3 regions of the Mesorhizobium sp. B2-4-6 genome follow, and region 3 is predicted to be linked to each of the others. Evidence: predicted binding sites of a transcription regulator. Region 3 holds the regulator's gene; each other region holds the start of a gene.
The links. Region 3 encodes PhoB, which activates phosphate uptake and scavenging genes when phosphate is short. Its sites were predicted from a motif close to TGTCATNNANCTGTCAT; they were not measured.
Positions count from the first base shown of each region.

Region 1: FJ957_RS04875 (esterase-like activity of phytase family protein) is a predicted target of PhoB. The motif match lies at 2,620-2,636, and genes of this name have one in related genera.
Region 2: FJ957_RS16460 (YdcH family protein) is a predicted target of PhoB. The motif match lies at 4,731-4,747, and genes of this name have one in related genera.

Region 1 covers NZ_VFVI01000001.1:1,024,873-1,031,206, reverse strand. Annotated here, with positions in the region: gene FJ957_RS04885 (UvrD-helicase domain-containing protein) at 1-2,221, shown strand, start outside; gene FJ957_RS04875 (esterase-like activity of phytase family protein) at 2,738-4,219, shown strand; gene FJ957_RS04870 (MATE family efflux transporter) at 4,322-5,788, shown strand; gene FJ957_RS04865 (MFS transporter) at 5,796-6,334, opposite strand, start outside.
Region 2 covers NZ_VFVI01000005.1:331,646-337,979, forward strand. Annotated here, with positions in the region: gene FJ957_RS16425 (alpha/beta hydrolase) at 1-996, opposite strand, end outside; gene FJ957_RS16430 (hypothetical protein) at 1,117-1,740, opposite strand; gene ykgO (type B 50S ribosomal protein L36) at 1,855-1,980, opposite strand; gene FJ957_RS16440 (lysozyme inhibitor LprI family protein) at 2,241-2,666, shown strand; gene FJ957_RS16445 (5-(carboxyamino)imidazole ribonucleotide synthase) at 2,676-3,752, opposite strand; gene purE (5-(carboxyamino)imidazole ribonucleotide mutase) at 3,749-4,246, opposite strand; gene FJ957_RS16455 (DUF465 domain-containing protein) at 4,374-4,577, opposite strand; gene FJ957_RS16460 (YdcH family protein) at 4,817-4,996, shown strand; gene ispG (flavodoxin-dependent (E)-4-hydroxy-3-methylbut-2-enyl-diphosphate synthase) at 5,253-6,334, shown strand, end outside.
Region 3 covers NZ_VFVI01000010.1:11,038-17,371, reverse strand. Annotated here, with positions in the region: gene FJ957_RS22590 (ROK family protein) at 1-91, shown strand, start outside; gene FJ957_RS22585 (LysR family transcriptional regulator) at 138-1,049, opposite strand; gene FJ957_RS22580 (alpha/beta hydrolase) at 1,172-2,104, shown strand; gene FJ957_RS22575 (SDR family oxidoreductase) at 2,168-2,806, shown strand; gene phoB (phosphate regulon transcriptional regulator PhoB) at 2,853-3,542, opposite strand; gene phoU (phosphate signaling complex protein PhoU) at 3,559-4,266, opposite strand; gene pstB (phosphate ABC transporter ATP-binding protein PstB) at 4,287-5,090, opposite strand; gene pstA (phosphate ABC transporter permease PstA) at 5,087-5,938, opposite strand; gene pstC (phosphate ABC transporter permease subunit PstC) at 5,942-6,334, opposite strand, start outside.

The DNA.
Region 1 (6,334 bases), on a different contig from region 3:
CAGACATGCCGAGCTGGCCGGGCTGAAGTCGGATTTCACCATCCTCGACACCGACGACGTGGTGCGGCTGATCAAGCAATTGATCCAGGCCGAAGGGCTGGACGACAAGCGCTGGCCGGCCAAGACCTTCGCCCAGATGCTCGACAACTGGAAGAACAAGGGCCTCGGGCCCGACGAAATAGCGGAAGGCGATGCGCGCAGCTTCGGCAACGGCAAGGGCCGCCAGTTGTACAAGGCCTATCAGGAACGGCTGCAGACGCTGAATTCCTGCGACTTCGGCGACCTGCTCTATCACCCGATCCGCATCTTCCGCGCCTATCCGGACGTGCTGAAGGAGTACCACCGCAGGTTCAAATACATACTGGTCGACGAGTATCAGGACACCAACACCGCGCAATACATGTGGCTGCGACTCCTGGCACAGCGCCCCAATTCTGGGCGTGGCCCATCGGCCGAAGGCCGCAAGTCCGACCGGGCGTCGGCCGGCCAGGCCGCCCCCGCGGAGGCCAGCGAGCGCCCGGCCGTGAGCGAAAACAAAGTCAACATCTGCTGCGTCGGCGACGACGACCAGTCGATTTATGGCTGGCGCGGCGCGGAGGTCGACAACATCCTGCGCTTCGACAAGGATTTTCCGGGCGCCACCATCATCCGGCTGGAGCGCAACTACCGATCCACCGCGCATATTCTGGGCGCGGCCTCGCATCTCATCGCCCACAATGAGGGCCGCTTCGGCAAGACCCTGTTCACCGACCGCGACGACCCCGAGGACGACAAGGTGCATGTCCACGCGGCCTGGGACTCGGAGGAAGAGGCGCGCGCCATCGGCGACACCATCGAGACCTACCAGCGGCAAAAGCACAACCTCAATGACATGGCGATCCTGGTGCGCGCCTCCTTCCAGATGCGCGCCTTCGAAGACCGATTCATCACGCTGGGCTTGAACTATCGCGTCATCGGCGGCCCGCGCTTCTACGAGCGCTTGGAAATCCGCGACGCATTGGCCTTCTTCCGCGTCGTCGCCAACGGCGGCGACGACCTCGCCTTCGAGCGCATCGTCAACGTGCCGAAGCGCGGGCTGGGCGAAGCCACCATCCGCCAGATCCACGACACGGCGCGCGCCATGCGCGTCCCCATGCTGGAGGCTGCCGCGACGCTCGCCGAAAGCGACGAGCTGAAGCCGAAGCCGCGTGCCGCGCTGCGCGAGGTCGCAGCCAATTTCGAACGCTGGCAGAAGGCGCTGGAAACCACCCCGCACACCGAACTCGCCGAGACCATCCTGGAGGAGAGCGGCTACACCGACATGTGGAAGAACGACCGTTCGGCGGATTCGCCCGGGCGGCTGGAAAACCTCAAGGAGCTGATCCGCTCCATGGAGGACTATGAATCGCTGCGTTCCTTCCTCGAGCATGTCGCGCTGGTGATGGAGGCCGAGCAGGGCGAGTCGCAAGATGCGGTCTCGATCATGACGCTGCATTCGGCCAAGGGCCTCGAATTCGAGACCGTCTTCCTGCCCGGCTGGGAAGAAGGCTTGTTCCCGCATCAGCGCGCGCTGGATGAGGGCGGACGCTCCGGCCTCGAGGAAGAGCGCCGGCTTGCCTATGTCGGCCTGACGCGCGCCAAGAAGAACCTGCATATCTGGTTCGTCTCCAACCGCCAGATTCACGGCCTGTGGCAATCGACGATCGCGTCGCGCTTCGTCGACGAATTGCCCGAAACCCATGTCGATATCGCCGACAGCGGCAACAGCTATGGCGGTTACGGCAATCCCTATGGCGGCGGCGGCTTCGCTTCCGGGCGCGGTGGCGGTCGGCAGAATCCCTACGGCGCCTCGCGCTTCGACAATATCGGCGCCAAGGACCAGGGCAGCTTCTCCAACACCTATGCGACGCCCGGCTGGCAGCGGGCGCAGGCGAACCGCACCGAGGCGACCGACCGCAACTGGGGCACCCGCTCCGGCCACCAGGTGGAACGCATCGGCTATGGCGAGACAGACTCCGGCTACGGCGCCGGCCGCACCTCGGTGAAGGGCCGCACCATCGAGGGCGAGCTGGTCGCCAAATCCGTCGCCGACACGCCGTCCGCCTTCAATGTCGGCGACCGCGTCTTCCACCAGAAATTCGGCAACGGCAACATCGCGGCCATCGACGGCAACAAGCTCACCATCGACTTCGACAAGGCCGGCCAGAAACGCGTGCTGGACGGGTTTGTGGCGGCGGTGTGACCTGCCCTCTCACCTGTACCTTGCCTGGTCTTACTTATGGCCGAGCAGCGACAGGATGATGATCAGCCCGTTGAAGAACTGCACGAGGACTCGGGCGAACGTACCGGCGAGCGCCATATCGCCGGCAGTCGCAGTCGTGTCCGCCGAGCGCTCTTCAATTGCTGCATTGCCCGCATCCCAGCGCTGGAAAACCGCTCTGGTCGCTCTCTACGGCCGCCTTACGAGCAACGGCAAAGCTCATAGGAAAGCCATCATCGCCTGCGTCAGAAAGCTCCTCATCTTCGCCAACGCCGTCGTCGAACGCCGCACTCCGTGGAGCAAAAGTCCACCCGCAAACCAAACCGCCTGAGCTGATGGTTGCGCTTCTCCCGCAAGGGGAGAAGGAAAGAACCTCCGCCTGTCACGCAACCATCACGTTCACGTCCTAGACCGCTCGACGGCCAGGGCTGGCCGCATCGTCGATGCCGCGCCTTTTTTGAGCCAATGGCTGCTCTGCTCGTCAAGAAGGGGATATCGATGAAACACCTTAACCGAACCGTCGCGCTCGGCGCGGCGCTTGCCCTGTTCACTGCCCTCACCCCGGCGCTCGCCGACGGCGTCGCCTATGTCAACAAGGGGCTGGTCGGCATCGGCCGCATTCCGGCCAGCCAGAAGGACAAGTTCGGCGAGACCTTCGGCTCGGGCTCCGGCATGGCGATCGACACCAAGTCCTGGGCGCGTGACGGCGCCGGCTACAAGGGCTCGCTCTGGCTGCTGCCGGATCGCGGCTACAATGTCGTCGGCACCACCGATTATCGCCCGCGCCTCAACACCATCTCGATCGAGCTGGCCCCGACCGCCCCCGGCGCGGCGCCCGCCGCCGGACAGGAACAGACCGGCGTCAAGGCGACGCTCGCCGACACGATGCTTCTGACCGACGACAAGGGCGCAGACGCCACCGGCCTCGATCCGTTGAACGGCGTGCGCGAAGCCGCAGGCGGCATGCCGATCCTGCCGCAGGCCGACAACGGCAAGCTGGCGTTGGACAACGAAGCGATCGTGCGGCTGCCGGACGGCACGATGTTCATCTCCGACGAATATGGTCCCAACATCTACCGCTTCTCGGCTGACGGTCACCTGATGTCGGCGACGCAGCCGCCCGCGGCGCTGGTGCCGATGCGCCACGGCAAGCCGAACTTCGCTTCCGACAATCCCGGCCCGGGCGCCGCCGAGCCCGATCCGAAGGACCCGGAGACCGGCCGCCAGAACAACCAGGGCCTCGAAGGCATGTCGATGACGCCCGACGGCAAGTTCCTGATCGCCGTGCTGCAGTCGGCGGCGCGCCAGGACGGCGGCGATTCCGGCTCGACCCGCCAGAACACCCGCGCGCTGGTCTATGATGCTTCCGACCTCGCCCAGCTCAAGCTGGCGCACGAATATGTCGTGCCGCTGCCGGTGTTCAAGGATGCCAAAGGCAAGACCAAGGTGGCCGCGCAGAGCGAGATCGTCGCGCTCTCCGACAAGAGCTTCCTGATGCTGGCGCGCGACTCGGGCAACGGCCAGGGTCTCAAGGGCGACGAGTCGCTCTATCGCAAGATCGAGATCGTCGACCTTTCCGCCGCCACCGATATCGCCAACGGTCCGTTCGACGCGGCCGACAAGCCGGTCGCGCCGAAGGGCGTGCTCGACCCGTCGGTGGCGCCGGCCAAGCTCACCTCGTTCATCGACATCAACGACAAGGGCGAGCTCGGCCGCTTCGGCCTGCACAATGGCGCGCCGAACGACAAGGACAACCTTTCGGAGAAGTGGGAGGCGATGTCGCTGGTCTCCGTGCTCGATCCGAAGCTCCCCGACGACTATTTCCTGTTCGTCGCCAACGACAACGACTTCCTCACCCAGGACGGCTTCCAGGTCGGCGCTTCGTACAAGGCCGAGGATGGAGCCGACGTCGACACCACCTTCCTCGTCTATCAGGTGACGCTCCCCGGCCTGTCTGGGAACACTGTCGCCGGCCAGTAGCCGGCGACGGGCGATTGCCTGTCATCCCGCTGATCCTGAAAAGGATGCACGACCATCAGGCCTGCGATACCATCGCGGGCCTGATTCATTTTCGGTGCTGCCATGAATGACAAGAAGCCCACCCGCCGGCGGACCGGCGACCTGACCAGCGGCCCCATTCCGCGCACGCTGCTTCTGTTCGCCCTGCCGGTGTTGGGCTCCAACGTGCTGCAGTCGCTGAACGGCTCGATCAATGCCGTGTGGGTGGGCCGCTTCCTAGGCGAGGCGGCGCTGACGGCGACCTCCAACGCCAATCTGGTGCTCTTCCTCATCCTCGGCACCGTTTTCGGCATCGGCATGGCCGCGACCATCCTAGTGGCGCAGGCGGTCGGCGCCCGCGATCTGCCGGAAGCCAGGCGCATCGTCGGCACCAGCGCCACCTTCTTCTTCCTGGTTTCGGCGGTGTTCGCGGTCTGCGGCTGGATCTGGGTCGACGCCATCCTCACCGGGCTCGGCACGCCGGCGGATGCCTTGCCGCTGGCGCGCGCCTACCTGCGCATCATCTTCGTTGCCGTGCCGATGATGAACCTTTTGTCCTTCGTCATGACCGTGCTGCGCGGCGCCGGCGATTCGCGCACGCCGTTTGTCTTCATGGCGCTGGCGGTCGTCCTCGACGTCGTGCTCAATCCCCTGCTGATCCGCGGTATCGGCCCCTTTCCGGAGCTCGGCATCGCCGGCTCGGCGACTTCGACGCTCATAGGCCAGACGGTCAGCGTGATCGCCATCCTGATCGTGCTTTATGCCCGCAAACACCCGCTGCGGCTCGCGGGCGCTGATATCGCCTTGCTCAAGCCCGACCCGGCCCTGCTGCGCATCGTCGTCTTCAAGGGCATCCCGATGGGCCTGCAGATGGTCGTCATCTCGGCCGCGGCATTGACCGTGATGGGCATCGTCAATTCCTATGGCTCGCAGGTCGCCGCCGCCTACGGCATCGCAGCCCAACTCTGGACCTATATCCAGATGCCGGCTCTGGCGATCGGCGCCGCTGTCTCCTCGATGGCGGCGCAGAATGTCGGCGCCGGTCGCTGGGACCGCATCGGCAAGGTCGCGGCGTCCGGCGTCGGCTTCAACCTGGTGCTGACCGGCGCGCTGGTGGCGCTGCTCTTCGTCTTCGACCGAGCGGTGCTCAGCCTGTTCCTCAGCAACGACAGCGCCGCGATCGACATCGCCGCCCACATCAACAGGATAGCGTCCTGGTCGTTCATCCTGTTCGGCATCACGATCGTGCTGTTCGCCACGGTGCGCGCCACCGGCGCCGTCATGCCGCCGCTTATCATCCTGATCATCTCGGTGTTGATCATTCGCACCGGCTTTGCCTATTCCATGCGCAGCGTCATCGGCCAGGAGGCGCTGTGGTGGAGCTTTCCGGCGGGCTCGATCGCTTCGCTGGTGCTGGCCGCCGCCTATTATCGCTTCGGCCGCTGGCGCACGATGCACATGATCGAGGATCGGCCGGCGGCGGGCGAGCCGCCCGACACCGGCCTTGGCATGCCGCGCCAACGCGCGCAGCTCCTGCCGGAGACCGAATAGCCAAGACCTACCGTGCGTATCTGACGCCAAAGCCGAGCGCGACCAGCGAGAAGACGATGATCATGCCGGCAAAGGCCAGGCTTGCCACGGTGGCGCTCGCCAGGCTGGACAGGATACCGATGCCGATCACCGGCAGCGCGTTGCCGCAGAAGCAACAGATGAAGAAGGCCGACACCACCTCGGCGCGGCGGTCGGCCGGCGCGATCTGGTTGACCACTTGCAGGCCGCCGCGATAGCCAAGCGCCGCCGCCACGCCGCAGACCGCCGTCGCGGCGATCATGAGCGCCATCGAGGCGTAGACCTGCGCCGCCACGATCAGCGCCACGGCGGGGATCATCAGCGCCAGCGCCGCGAGCATGGTGGAGCGGCTGGAGAACCAGGCGGTGCCGACGATGGTGATGGCCGCCACGCTCGACAGCTCGAAGAAAAGCCCGCCGGCTTCGGCATGATTGGTCACGTGCAGCTGCTGCGCGAGAATGCTCGGCGCCAGCGCGGCGTAGAAGCCGACCAGCGCCATGGCGCCGAAACCGGTCACCGCCGGCGCCA
Region 2 (6,334 bases), on a different contig from region 3:
GCCGGCGATCCGGCCTTCCACCGTTCTTGCCATTGCCTGCAGGTCGATCGGCGCACCGGCAACCTTCTCGATCGCGCCGACCACGAGGTCGGACGCGATCCAGTCCGGCTTGTGGCCGAGATTGTGGACCCAGACCAGTTCGGCGCCGGGAATGTCGCGTTCCAGGCCGATGGAGTGGATCGTTGCGTAAACCACCTTGTCGCGATCGCCCGAGATGACGACCGTCGGCGCCTTGATCTCGCGATAAGCGGGCGAGGCGGCGCGGACATAGTCATAGAGCTGGGCGACATCGCGGGCGTTGGCGCGGAAGGCGGACGGCCGCAGCACCAGCGGGATCGAGGTGTTGTCGATATAGAAGTCCGGCAGTTTGTTGGGCGAGAAGACGCAAGCCGTCGCATTGCCGATCCGCAGCATGCCGGCCGGATAAGCGAGCGTTTCGGAAAACAGCCAGCCAATCGCCGGCATGGCGGTGAGCTTGTAGTACCAGGCGGTCGCGCCGCCCGGCCAGGGATGCGTGGCGGGAGCCAGGAAGACGAGGCCGAGCGTTTTGTCCGGATGCTGGCGGGCGAAGGCCGTGGTGATCGCGCCGCCGAAGGAGTGGGCGACGATGACCGCTTTTGCGATGCCAAGGCGATCCATCAGCGCGGCAATGGTGTCCGCCTGCGCGACAAGCGTTTCATTATCGCCACGCTGCGACCAGCCGAAGCCCGGCCGGTCGAGAAACAGCATTTCGGCGCGGCCCTCGAGCAGGGGCTTCAGCGGCAGCATCTGGTCTTTCAGATTGGCGCTGGCGCCGTGGATGAAGACGACCGGCGGCAGATCGGCGCCGGCCGTCGTCGGGATATGGACGTGGTGGATGTGCGCGCCGTTGATCTCGGCGAACCCGCCGACGGGTGGATTGCGGCGCTCGATCGACCAGACGCCCGCGCGGGTGACACCGGCGAAGGCAAAGAGGAGAGCGACGAGAAAAAGGAAGGCGGCGCAGATGAGGTTCATGGGGGGAAATACGGGTGGGGAGGAAGTTTGGTTCAGGCAGTAGGCAGTAGGCAGTAGGCAGTAGGCAGTAGGCAGTAGGCAGCTCTCTTTCCCTACTGCCTACTGCCCAATTCCTATTGCCTAAATCCCCTCGCCGGCCAACTCTTCCGAGAGCGTCGAGACCTGGTTCTGGGCGCTGCGCATCATGGGGTAGATGGTGAGCACCCTCTGCCAGGCTTCCAGCGCCGATTGCTTGTGGCCGGTCTCGGCCATGATCTGCGCCAGCCCCGAGAGCGCGCCGAAATGGCGCGGCTCGAGCTGCAAGGTGCGGTCGATGTCGGCCATCGACTTTCCGTAGTTCTTCATCATGAAATGGACGGTGGCGCGCCGGTTCCAGCCTTCGGCATAATCGGGCTGCAGGGTCACCACCTGGTCGAGGAAGTCTAGCGCGACGTCGAATTTCTGGTCTTCCGTCGCCTTTTGCGCCCACTGCATCATCAGGTCTATCGAGGCGCTACCGGACTGGTTCCACTCGTTCCAGATACGGCCAGCGATGCGCTCGGCCGCCTTCTCGTTGCGCTCGCGCTTCAACTCGGCGAAGAGCTGGTCGAGGCGACCCTGCTTGGTCGGAGCGGCCGGCGGTGGCGTGGCGGCGGGTGGCGGCGCCTCATCTGGAGGCAGCGCGCCTGGCACCGTTTCTGCCCCTGCAGGCAAAGCTGTGCCGGACAGCAAAAGGGCGGCGAGAAATGCAAAACGAATCCGCATCGCCGGAATCTAATCCCGGGCGGCGGATCGTCAAAGTGATTTTAGCGTGAGAGGGCCGGCGAACCGGCACTCGACATCAGCGGCGCGGCGTGGTCGCGCCGCGCGCAGCAAGTCTCAGCCCTGGCGCGCCTTGTAACGCGGAGCGGTCTTGTTGATGATGTAGATGCGTCCCTTGCGGCGAACCAGCTGGTTGTCGCGGTGACGCGCCTTGAGCGCCTTGAGCGAATTCTTGATCTTCATGGTCTTGCCTGTTCGGTCAGGGCCCGTCCCGGGCCGAATTTTAAAGGCGCGCCCGGAAAAAGCGCGCCTTTGAACTTGCGGTGGCTCATAAACGAGGAGTGTTGTCCGTGTCAACCACGTGACGATGTCCGAATGCCACAAGTGGCGCGGCATATCAAATATTCGCCATCCGCGCGGCGCGGCATTGCGCGACTCAAGGCCGACTGGAATGGTGGGGCGACTGGAATGGTGATCCAGGCCCAAGCGACTGGAGATTCCCCATGCGCCGTCTCTTTCTGCCCGCTTGTCTGGTCTTGCTTGCGACCGCCCCGGCCGCCTTTGCCGAGGATTGCGACCGCAACGACGACAGCCAGTCGATGCTGAACATTTGCGCCGATGCCGACTACCAGGCCGCCGATGCCAAGCTCAACGCCGCGTACAAGGAACTTGTCGGCGACAATGACCAGAAGGCCAACAAATTGCTGCAGACCGCGCAACGCGCCTGGCTCGCCTTTCGCGACGCCGAATGCGCCTATTCGACCGCCGACAGCGAGGGCGGCTCCATCCAGCCGATGGAGGTTTCGGAGTGCCTGACGGAGCTGACCAACCAGCGCATAAAGCAGCTCACGTCCGACGCCAACTGCAAGCTGAGCGATCCGAGCTGCGCCGGCTCGGATGGGAGCGACGGCGACCAGGATATGCAATAGGGCGCGAGCTTAGCCCGGGCGTCGAATCCGCGTGAAATGGCCCATCTTGCGGCCGGGGCGTGACTCGGTCTTGCCATAGAGATGCAGCATGAGGTCGGGCTCGGCGAGCAGCGCCGGCACCTTCAGCATATCGTCGCCGATCAGGTTTTCCATCACGCAGTCGAAATGCCGGGCGGGCGAGCCCAGCGGCAGGCCGGCGACGGCGCGGATATGCTGCTCGAACTGCGAGACGACGCAGGCGGCCTCCGTCCAGTGGCCGGAATTGTGCACGCGCGGCGCCAACTCGTTGGCCAGAAGCGAGCCGTCGGCAAGCATGAAGAACTCGACGCCGATGACGCCGACATAATCGAGCGCGGACAGGATTTTCGCGGCTGCGTCCTTGGCGGCGGCGGCCGTTTGCGGACGGATGGCGGCCGGCAAGGTCGAGCTGCGCAATATGCCTTCGCGGTGGACGTTTTCGGCCGGATCGAAGGCGGCGATGGTTCCGTCGAGGCCTCGCGCGGCGATCACCGAAATCTCGCGCTCGAAAGCGACGAGCGATTCCAGGATCAGCGGCACATTGCCCATCGCCTCGCAGACGCCGGCAAAGCCGGCCGTTTCCATGTTGCGGAAGACGCGCTGGCCCTTGCCGTCATAGCCCATGCGGCGGGTCTTCAGCACCCCGCTGCCGTCGAACGCCTTCAGGGCCTCGGTCAGTTGGTGGTCATTGTCGACCGGGCGGAACTCCGCGGTGGGAATGCCTATGCCGTTCAAAAAGCCTTTCTCGGTGATGCGATCCTGCGCCACTTCGAGCGAGCGTGCCGGCGGATAGACCGGGACCTTTGCCGCCAGCGTTGCGGCGGCGGCGACCGGGACGTTCTCGAATTCATAGGTGACGACGGCGCTGGCGGCGGCCAGTTCGGCGAGCGCTGCCGGATCGTCATAGGCGGCGACGATCTGCCGGTTGGCGACCTGCGCGGCCGGGCAGTCGGACTGGGGCTCCAACACGACGATATGGTAGCCGAGGCGCGCCGCGGCCATAGCCAGCATGCGGCCGAGCTGGCCGCCGCCGATGATGCCGATGGCCGATCCAGGAGCCAGGCTCACGGCGCGTCCGTCGGCTCGGTGGCGACCTTGGCGGTCTGCGCCGAGCGCCAGGCATCGAGCCGGGCGGCGAGCTTGTCGTCGTTGAGCGCCAGCACCGCCGCGGCGAGCAGGGCGGCATTGGCGGCGCCCGCCTTGCCGATCGCCAGCGTGCCGACCGGGATGCCGGCCGGCATCTGCACGATGGAAAGCAGCGAGTCCTGGCCCGAAAGCGCCTTGGACTCGACCGGAACGCCGAAGACCGGCAGAGGCGTCATCGCCGCCGTCATGCCCGGCAGATGCGCCGCACCGCCGGCGCCGGCGATGATGACCTTGTAGCCGGCGGCCTTGGCGCCCTTGGCGAACTCATAGAGGCGGTCGGGGGTGCGGTGCGCCGAGACGATCAGCCTTCTGTGCGGGATGCCCAGCGCCTCCAGCGTCTCCGCGGCCTGGCGCATCGTCGCCCAGTCGGACTGGCTGCCCATGATGATGGCGACGTCGGCACGCTGATCGGTCAAGGTGTGGCTCCGCGACGGCAAAGGCGCGCCTTAGCGGAATTCGCCGACAGCCGCAAGGATGTGGTGGATGCGCTCTCCCGCTGGCCGCACGGCCCGTGGCCTCCCGGCCGCGACCCCGCGTCGGCTCCTAAGCGATGATGTCGGGGATGATGCGGTCTTCCAGCGCCGACAGCCGGTCTTTCAGCATCAGCTTCTTCTTCTTCATGCGCTGGATCTGAAGCGGGTCGCAGCCGGTGGCGATCATCGCGTTGATGGCGGCGTCGAAATCGGCGTGTTCTTGTTTGAGCCGGGAATATTCGAGGCGTATTTCAGCCTGTTCCTGTTCGGACATTATCTACCGTCTGCGTGTGCATCGCCCAATCGGGCTGTTTGGGCGGGGCCGTGACTTGCGGGTTTGTGACCGGCGCGCAGCCCTTACCACATTTCACTTTGTCGTGGAATGCTACCACGTGGCATTCGACATCGAGATCGGTTGGTGGCAAACTGTCATGGTGCCGTCACAGTCGCAATCTGCGGTGAAGGCGACCGCGACGGCTGCAATCGAGGAAACCATGAAAGGGAGAACCAATCATGTCTCTTGCATCCCATCTTGATGAGTTGCAGCGGAAACACGGTGACATCGAGCGCGAGCTCACCGATGCGATGAACCATCCTTCGGTGGACGACCTCGAAATCGTGAATCTCAAGCGACGCAAGCTGGCAATCAAGGACGAGATTGAAAAGCTGAAGGGGAGCCCTACGACACACTGAACATGCCCTAGGCAAACATCACCGCAGCAGCTGCGGTGCCAACCTACCGGTGGCAAGATATGCCGCCGGCTTGTTGGTTTTTACTGAATCACCAAGCCGTTTTAGTGTAGATCTTGCAGCCCGAGGGTTTTTACATGAGCCCTGCGGCCGTTGATCGCGCTCACCGATTTGCAAGCCTTGGCCGCAGCTTGCCATTGACAAGCCATCTTTGCTCCGCCACCTCATGCCCGGAACATCCCAGATGAAGGCGGCCGGCATGACCGGATATTTTTCTTCTCCCTTCCCGCGGCGCCAGTCGGTCGGCGTATCCGTCGGCGGCGTGATGGTGGGCGGCGGCGCGCCGGTCGTCGTGCAGTCGATGACCAACACCGACACCGCCGATATCGACCAGACCGTCGCCCAGGTTGCGGCGCTGCACCGTGCCGGCTCGGAAATCGTGCGCATCACGGTCGACCGCGACGAGAGCGCGGCGGCGGTTCCGCGCATCCATGAGCGGCTGCTGAGGCTCGGGATCGACGTGCCGCTGGTCGGCGACTTCCATTATATCGGCAACAAGCTGCTCGCCGATCATCCGGCCTGCGCCGAGGCGCTGGCCAAATACCGCATCAATCCCGGCAATGTCGGTTTCAAGGACAAGAGGGACCGCCAGTTCGCTGCGATCGTCGAGATGGCGATCAAACACGACAAGCCGGTGCGCATCGGCGTCAACTGGGGCTCGCTCGACCAGGAGCTTTTGACCCGGCTGATGGACGACAACCAGGCGAAGGGCTCGCCGCTCACCGCGCAGGAAGTCACGCGCGAGGCGATCGTGCAGTCGGCGATCCTGTCGGCCGAGATGGCGGAAGAGATCGGGCTCGGCCGCGACAAGATCATCCTGTCGGCCAAGGTCAGCGGCGTGCAGGATTTGATCGCCGTCTACACCGAACTCGCCACCCGCTCCGACCATGCGCTGCATCTGGGTCTCACCGAAGCCGGCATGGGCACCAAGGGCATCGTCGCCTCTTCGGCCGCCATGGGCATCCTCCTGCAGCAGGGCATCGGCGACACGATCCGCATCTCGCTGACGCCGGAGCCGAATGGCGACCGCACCCGCGAGGTGCAGGTCTCGCAGGAATTGCTGCAGACCATGGGCTTCCGGCAGTTCGTGCCGATCGTCGCGGCCTGCCCCGGTTGCGGGCGCACGACGTCAACCGTGTTCCAGGAGCTCGCCCAGAGCATCCAGGCCGATATCCGTAAGAACATGCCGGTGTGGCGAGAGAAGTATCCCGGCGTCGAGAGTCTCAAGGTCGCGGTGATGGGCTGCATCGTCAACGGTCCGGGCGAATCCAAGCATGCCGA
Region 3 (6,334 bases):
CTGCGCCATGCGCGCGCTGACCTTCGTCGATCAGGAGATTTTCGCGCCAGGGGTGCAGGCAAGAGCGGGGGCCGGGAAGAACGTGGCCTGAGGACCAGGAGACCACTGAAGGACCGAGTTCGGCCTTGAGCGGGAAATCATCCCTCGGCAGCGGGTTCTCCGCGATATCGCAGCGCGTCGACCACCACCCTGAAAGCCGACGAGTTCAGCCGCCTGTTTGCATAGTAGAGATAGTAGCCGGGGAGCGGGGGAACGAACACATCGAGCACGCTGACCAGCACTCCGCGGTCGAGATGGGCCTGTACCTGGTCGAGAGGCAGCAGCCCCAGGCCGACGCCGGCAAGGGCTGCATCCAGGATGAGATCGATCGAATTGTAGGTCGCCTGGCCTTCGACGCTGACGCCGACGATCCTCCCGCCGATCTTCAGGTTCCAGGCATAGAGCTTGTTTGACGTGGGCAGGCGCAGGTTGATGCAGCGATGCTCCGTCAGTTCATTGGGCTCGAGCGGCGCGCCGCGCAATCGCAGATAGTCGGGCGAACCGACGATCGCCATCGCGATATCGGGCGAAATTCTGACGGCAATCATGTCTTTGGCCACCTGCGAGCCCAGCCGCACGCCGGCATCGAAATTGTCGGCCACGACATCGGCCAGGCTGTAGTCGATGAATATCTCCACGTTCAGGCCGGGATATTGCGGCAACAGTTTCGCGATCGCCGGTGACAGGATCGTCCGAGCTGCGTGTTCAACCGATGTGATGCGGATCGTGCCGGCGGGCGTTTCCCTGAACTCGGCCAGCATCTCGATGCTCTGGTCGAGTTCGCGCAGCGTAGGCCCAAGCGTTGCCAGCAAACGCTTTCCCGCTTCCGTCGGCGCCACACTTCGTGTGGTCCTCGCCACCAGCAGGACGCCGAGACGCTCCTCAAGCCGTTTGACGATCTGGCTCAGTGTCGACTGGGAGATGCCGAGTTTCGCGGCGGCCTTGGTGAAGCTGCGTTGCTCCGCGACCACGTGGAAGGCGGCCAGGTCGGCGATCTCTTCGCGTCTCACTTATCATCCTACCAATAAGTCATAGTGGATTTTACCGGCTAATTCGATGAATTGCCACGGCCTAGAATGCAAGGGATCTCGTGCAGATGCATCGACGCCAACCCAGTGCAAGGAGTGCCATCATGGGCAAAATCAGCTTCCCCAACTCCAACAATCAGGCAATCGCCATGTCGGCCGTCATCAATTTTCCGGAAGACTTCAACAAGACCAGGACCTACCCGGCAGTCATCGTTTCGCATCCAGGCGGCGGCGTGAAGGAGCAGACGGCGGGCACCTATGCAAGGAAGCTCGCCGAACAGGGCTTCATCACCATCGCCTACGATGCCTCCTACCAGGGCGAGAGCGGCGGGCAGCCGCGCCAGCTCGAAAACCCCTCTGTCCGCACCGAAGACGTGAGCGCCGTGCTCGATTACCTGACCACGCTCCCCTATGTCGACAATGACCGTATCGGTGCGATGGGCATCTGCGCCGGCGCCGGCTATACGGCCAATGCGGCAATTGACGACCCGCGCATCAAGGCCGTCGGAACCGTGAGCGCCGTCAATATCGGCCAGATGTTCCGCAACGGTTGGGACAACAATATCAAGGATGCAGACGCCCGCGCCGTGATCGCGGCCGGCGCGGCGGCACGGACTTCCGACGCCAACGGTTCGGAGGTCGGCAGGATTCCGTTGGCGCCACTGAAGGAAGACGACGCTCCGAACGAAGAACTGCGCCAGGCCTGGGAATATTATCACACGCCCCGGGCCGAATACCCGACCGCACCCGGTTATGCGACGGCTCGCAGCCTGTCGCAGATCATTCCCTACGACGCCTATTCCAAGGCCGAGGCCTACCTCACCCAGCCGCTGCAGATCGTGGCCGGGAGCAAGGCCGGCAGCAAATGGATGAGCGACGACCTCTATAGCCGCGCCGCCAGCAAGGACAAGAGCTACCATGTCGTTGAAGGGGCCAACCACATGGATCTCTATGACGGCGAGAGATATGTCGATGAAGCAGTGTCGGTGCTGGCGCCTTTCTTCGGCAAGACGCTGCAACCCATCGGCGGAAGGTAATCGTCCAAGGGATGCGGGATCGACCAGGGTTCGTCCCCTTCGACCCGGAACAAGCGAGGTCATATGATCAAGGTTCTCATTCTCGGCGCGGGTGGCCAGATTGCCCGCCACGTCATCGACATGCTGGCGGGCGACGGTGACCTTCATCTGACCCTGTTTGCCCGCAACACGGCGCGCCTTGCCGGCCTTGCCGGGCCAAATCAGAACGTTGTCCAAGGCGACGTTCTGGACGCCGCAAGGCTCGACGAAGCGATGCAGGGACAGGATATCGTCTACGCCAATCTGACCGGCGCGGACCTCGACAGGCAGGCTCGGGCCGTGATTGCCGCCATGAAGAAGGCCGGCATCAGGCGACTGATCTTCATTCTGGCGCTCGGCATCTATGACGAAGTGTCCGGCAAGTTCGGCGAATGGAACGCCGCCATGATCGGCGAGGACCTGAAACCCTTCCGGCGCGCCGGAGACGCCATCGAGGCCTCCGGTCTGGAATACACGATCCTGCGGCCCGCATGGCTGATGGACGAGGCGGTCATCGACTATGAAACGACCGCGCGCAACGAGCCATTCAAGGGCACGTCGGTATCGCGCGTCAGCGTGGCCGATCTGGTTGCTCGGATTGTCCGAGCGCCGGATCGGCATGTCGGCGAAAATCTCGGCGTCGACAAGCCGGGCACGGATGGTGACAAGCCCGATTTCATGTGAAGCGGCGGCGGGGCAGAGGGCGGTTCCCACCGAACGGTGAACCGCTCTAATCCTCCCTGATCGCGTACCCCGCCCCGCGGATGGTGCGGATGACGTCCGGCATGCGGCCGTTGTTGACCGCCTTGCGCAGGCGCCCGACATGGACGTCCACGGTGCGCTCGTCGATATAGATCGTCTCGCCCCAGACATTGTCGAGCAGCTGGCTGCGCGAGAACACGCGGCCGGGATGGCGCATCATGAATTCGAGCAGGCGGAACTCGGTCGGGCCGAGCCTGATCTCGCTCTTCTTGCGGTAGACGCGGTGCGATTCGCGGTCGAGCACGATGTCGCCGACCTTGAGCACGCTGGACAGCACCTCCGGCTTGGCGCGGCGCAGCAGCGCCTTGACGCGCGCCATGAACTCCGGCGTCGAGAACGGCTTGACCAGATAGTCGTCGGCGCCGGTCGAGAGGCCGCGCACGCGGTCGCTTTCCTCGCCGCGGGCCGTCAGCATGATGATCGGCAGCCGCTCGGTCTCGGGCCGCATCCTGAGACGCCGGCAAAGCTCGATGCCGGAAACCGCCGGCACCATCCAGTCGAGCACGAGCATGTCGGGAACGTTTTCCTGAAGGCGGATTTCGGCCTCGTCGCCGCGGGTCACCACTTCGACCTGGTAACCCTCGGATTCGAGATTGTAGCGGAGCAGCACCCCCAGCGGCTCCTCGTCCTCCACCACCATGATGCGTGGCGCGATCATTGGGGTAACCTTTTCGTCAGGCCGCCGGCGCCGACATTGCGGTCTCGTCCTGCTTCGGACGATTGGCGGGCAATTGCGTGCCGGTCAGCACATAATAGGCGTTCTCGGCGATGTTGGTCACATGGTCGCCGATGCGCTCGAGATTCTTGGCGCAGAACAGAAGATGCGTGCAAGCGGTGATGTTGCGCGGGTCTTCCATCATGTAGGTCAACAGCTCACGGAAGACGGAGGTGTATTTGACGTCGATGCGCTCGTCGTCGTTGCGAAGCTTGGCCAGCGCCGTGGCATCGCCCACCATATATTCCTGGATCACGGCCTGGACCTGGATCAGCACCATCTGCGCCATGGAATCGATCGAATGCGTGAGGTCGCGCGGCGCGGCGCTGACGCCGACCGAGCCGACGCGCTTGGCGATGTTCTTGGCGAGATCGCCGATGCGTTCGAGGTCGCCCGCCATACGGATCGAGCCGACCACGTTGCGCAGGTCGTCCGCCATCGGCTGCCGCTTGGCGATCAGCGTGATGGCGCGGTCGTCGAGCTCGCGCTGACGAGCGTCCATGATGGCGTCGTCGGAGACGACGCGCTGCGCCAGCGCATTGTCGGTCTCGAGCAGCGCCTTGGTCGCGCCGCCGACCATCGAGCTGGCGAGATCGCCCATGTCGTTGATGAGCCGGCTGATCTGCCTCAGATCCTCGTCGAAGGAGGCGACGGTATGTTCGGCCATGATGATGTCCTCGTATGAACTCAGCCGAAGCGGCCGGTAATGTAGTCCTGCGTGCGCTTCTCGCGGGGCGAGGTGAAGATCTTCTCGGTCCGGTCGAACTCCACCAGCTCGCCCAGATACATGAACGCCGTCTGCCGCGACACGCGCGCCGCCTGCTGCATGTTGTGGGTGACGATGACGATCGTGTAGTCGGCCTGCAACTCGTCGATCAGTTCCTCGATCTTGGCGGTCGACAGCGGATCGAGCGCCGAGGCCGGCTCGTCGAGCAGGATGACCTCGGGCTTCACCGCCACGGTACGGGCGATGCACAGGCGCTGCTGCTGGCCGCCCGAGAGGCTGAGGCCGCTGGCGTTGAGCTTGTCCTTGACCTCGGTCCACAGCGCGGCGCGCTTCAGCGCCGACTCGACGCGGCTATCCATCTCGGCCTTGCTGATCTTCTCATAGAGCCTGACGCCGAAGGCGATGTTCTCGTAGATAGACATCGGGAATGGCGTCGGCTTCTGGAACACCATGCCGATCTTGGTGCGCAGCAGGTTGAGGTCCTGCGAGCGGTCGAGGATGTTCTTGCCGTCGAGCAGCACCTGGCCCTCGGCGGTCTGCTTCGGATAGAGCTCGTAGATGCGGTTGAGCACGCGCAGCAGCGTCGACTTCCCGCAGCCCGACGGGCCGATGAAGGCTGTCACGCTGCGCTCGGGCAGGGACAGGTTGATGTCCTTCAGCGCCTTCGACTGGCCATAGTAGAAATTGAGGTTCTTGACCTCGATCTTCGACTTCTCGACGGTCGTGTCGGCTACGTTCAAATCGGTGGACAACATCGGTTTCATCTGTCCTCTCTGCGTCCGGTGAGGCTGCGCGCGAAGATGCTCAGCCCGAGAACCGTCAGGGTGATTATGAGTGCGCCGGTCCACGCCAGTTGCTGCCATTCCTCATAGGGGCTGAGGGCGAACTGGAAGATGGTCACCGGCAAGCTGGCCATCGGCGCGTTGAGATTGCTCGACCAGAACTGGTTGTTGAGCGCGGTGAAGAGCAGCGGCGCCGTCTCGCCGGAGATGCGGGCGATCGCCAGCAATATGCCGGTAACGATGCCGGACAGAGCGGCGCGATAGGCGACCGAGCGGATCACCACCCAGCGCGGCGCGCCGATGGCGGCGCCTGCTTCGCGCAGCGCGTTGGGCACGAGGTTCAGCATGTCCTCGGTGGTGCGCACCACCACCGGGATCACCAGGATCGACAGCGCGACGGCACCGGCGATGGCCGAGAAGTGCCCCATCGGCCGCACCATCAGCTCATAGACGAACAGGCCGATGATGATCGACGGCGCCGACAAGAGGATGTCGTTGATGAAGCGCACGATCGTGGTCAGGCGCGAGAAGCGGCCGTATTCGGCCATGTAGGTTCCGGCCAGGACACCGATCGGCGTGCCGACGATGACGCCGATGACGGTCATCACGATGCTGCCGTAGATGGCGTTGAGCAGGCCGCCGGCATCGCCTGGCGGCGGCGTCATTTCGGTGAACACCGCCAGCGAGAGGCCGGATAGGCCCTTGTAGAGCAGTGCGCCGAGGATCAGCGCCAGCCAGGCAAGGCCGATGCCTGCGGCGACGACGCACAGCATCATCATCACGCTGTTCTTTCTCTTGCGGCTGCTATGAAGTGCAAGCGACGTCGACATCGGTCAGGCTCCCGTGCGGGCGTCGATGCGCATCAGCATGTAACGTGCGAGCGCGAGGATGATGAAGGTGATGATGAACAGGATCAGGCCGAGCGATACCAGCGAGGATGTATAGAGATCGCCGTCGGCTTCGGTGAATTCGTTGGCGATGGTCGCCGAGATCGTCGTGCCCGGCGCAAACAGCGAGGCGCTGATGCGGTGCGCGTTGCCGATGACGAAGGTAACGGCCATCGTCTCGCCGAGCGCGCGGCCGAGGCCAAGCATGACGCCGCCCATGATGCCGACGCGGGTATAGGGGATGGTCACGCGCCGGGTCACTTCCCAGGTCGTGCAGCCGATGCCGTATGCCGATTCCTTCAGCACCGCCGGCACCGTGTCGAACACGTCCTTGGTGAT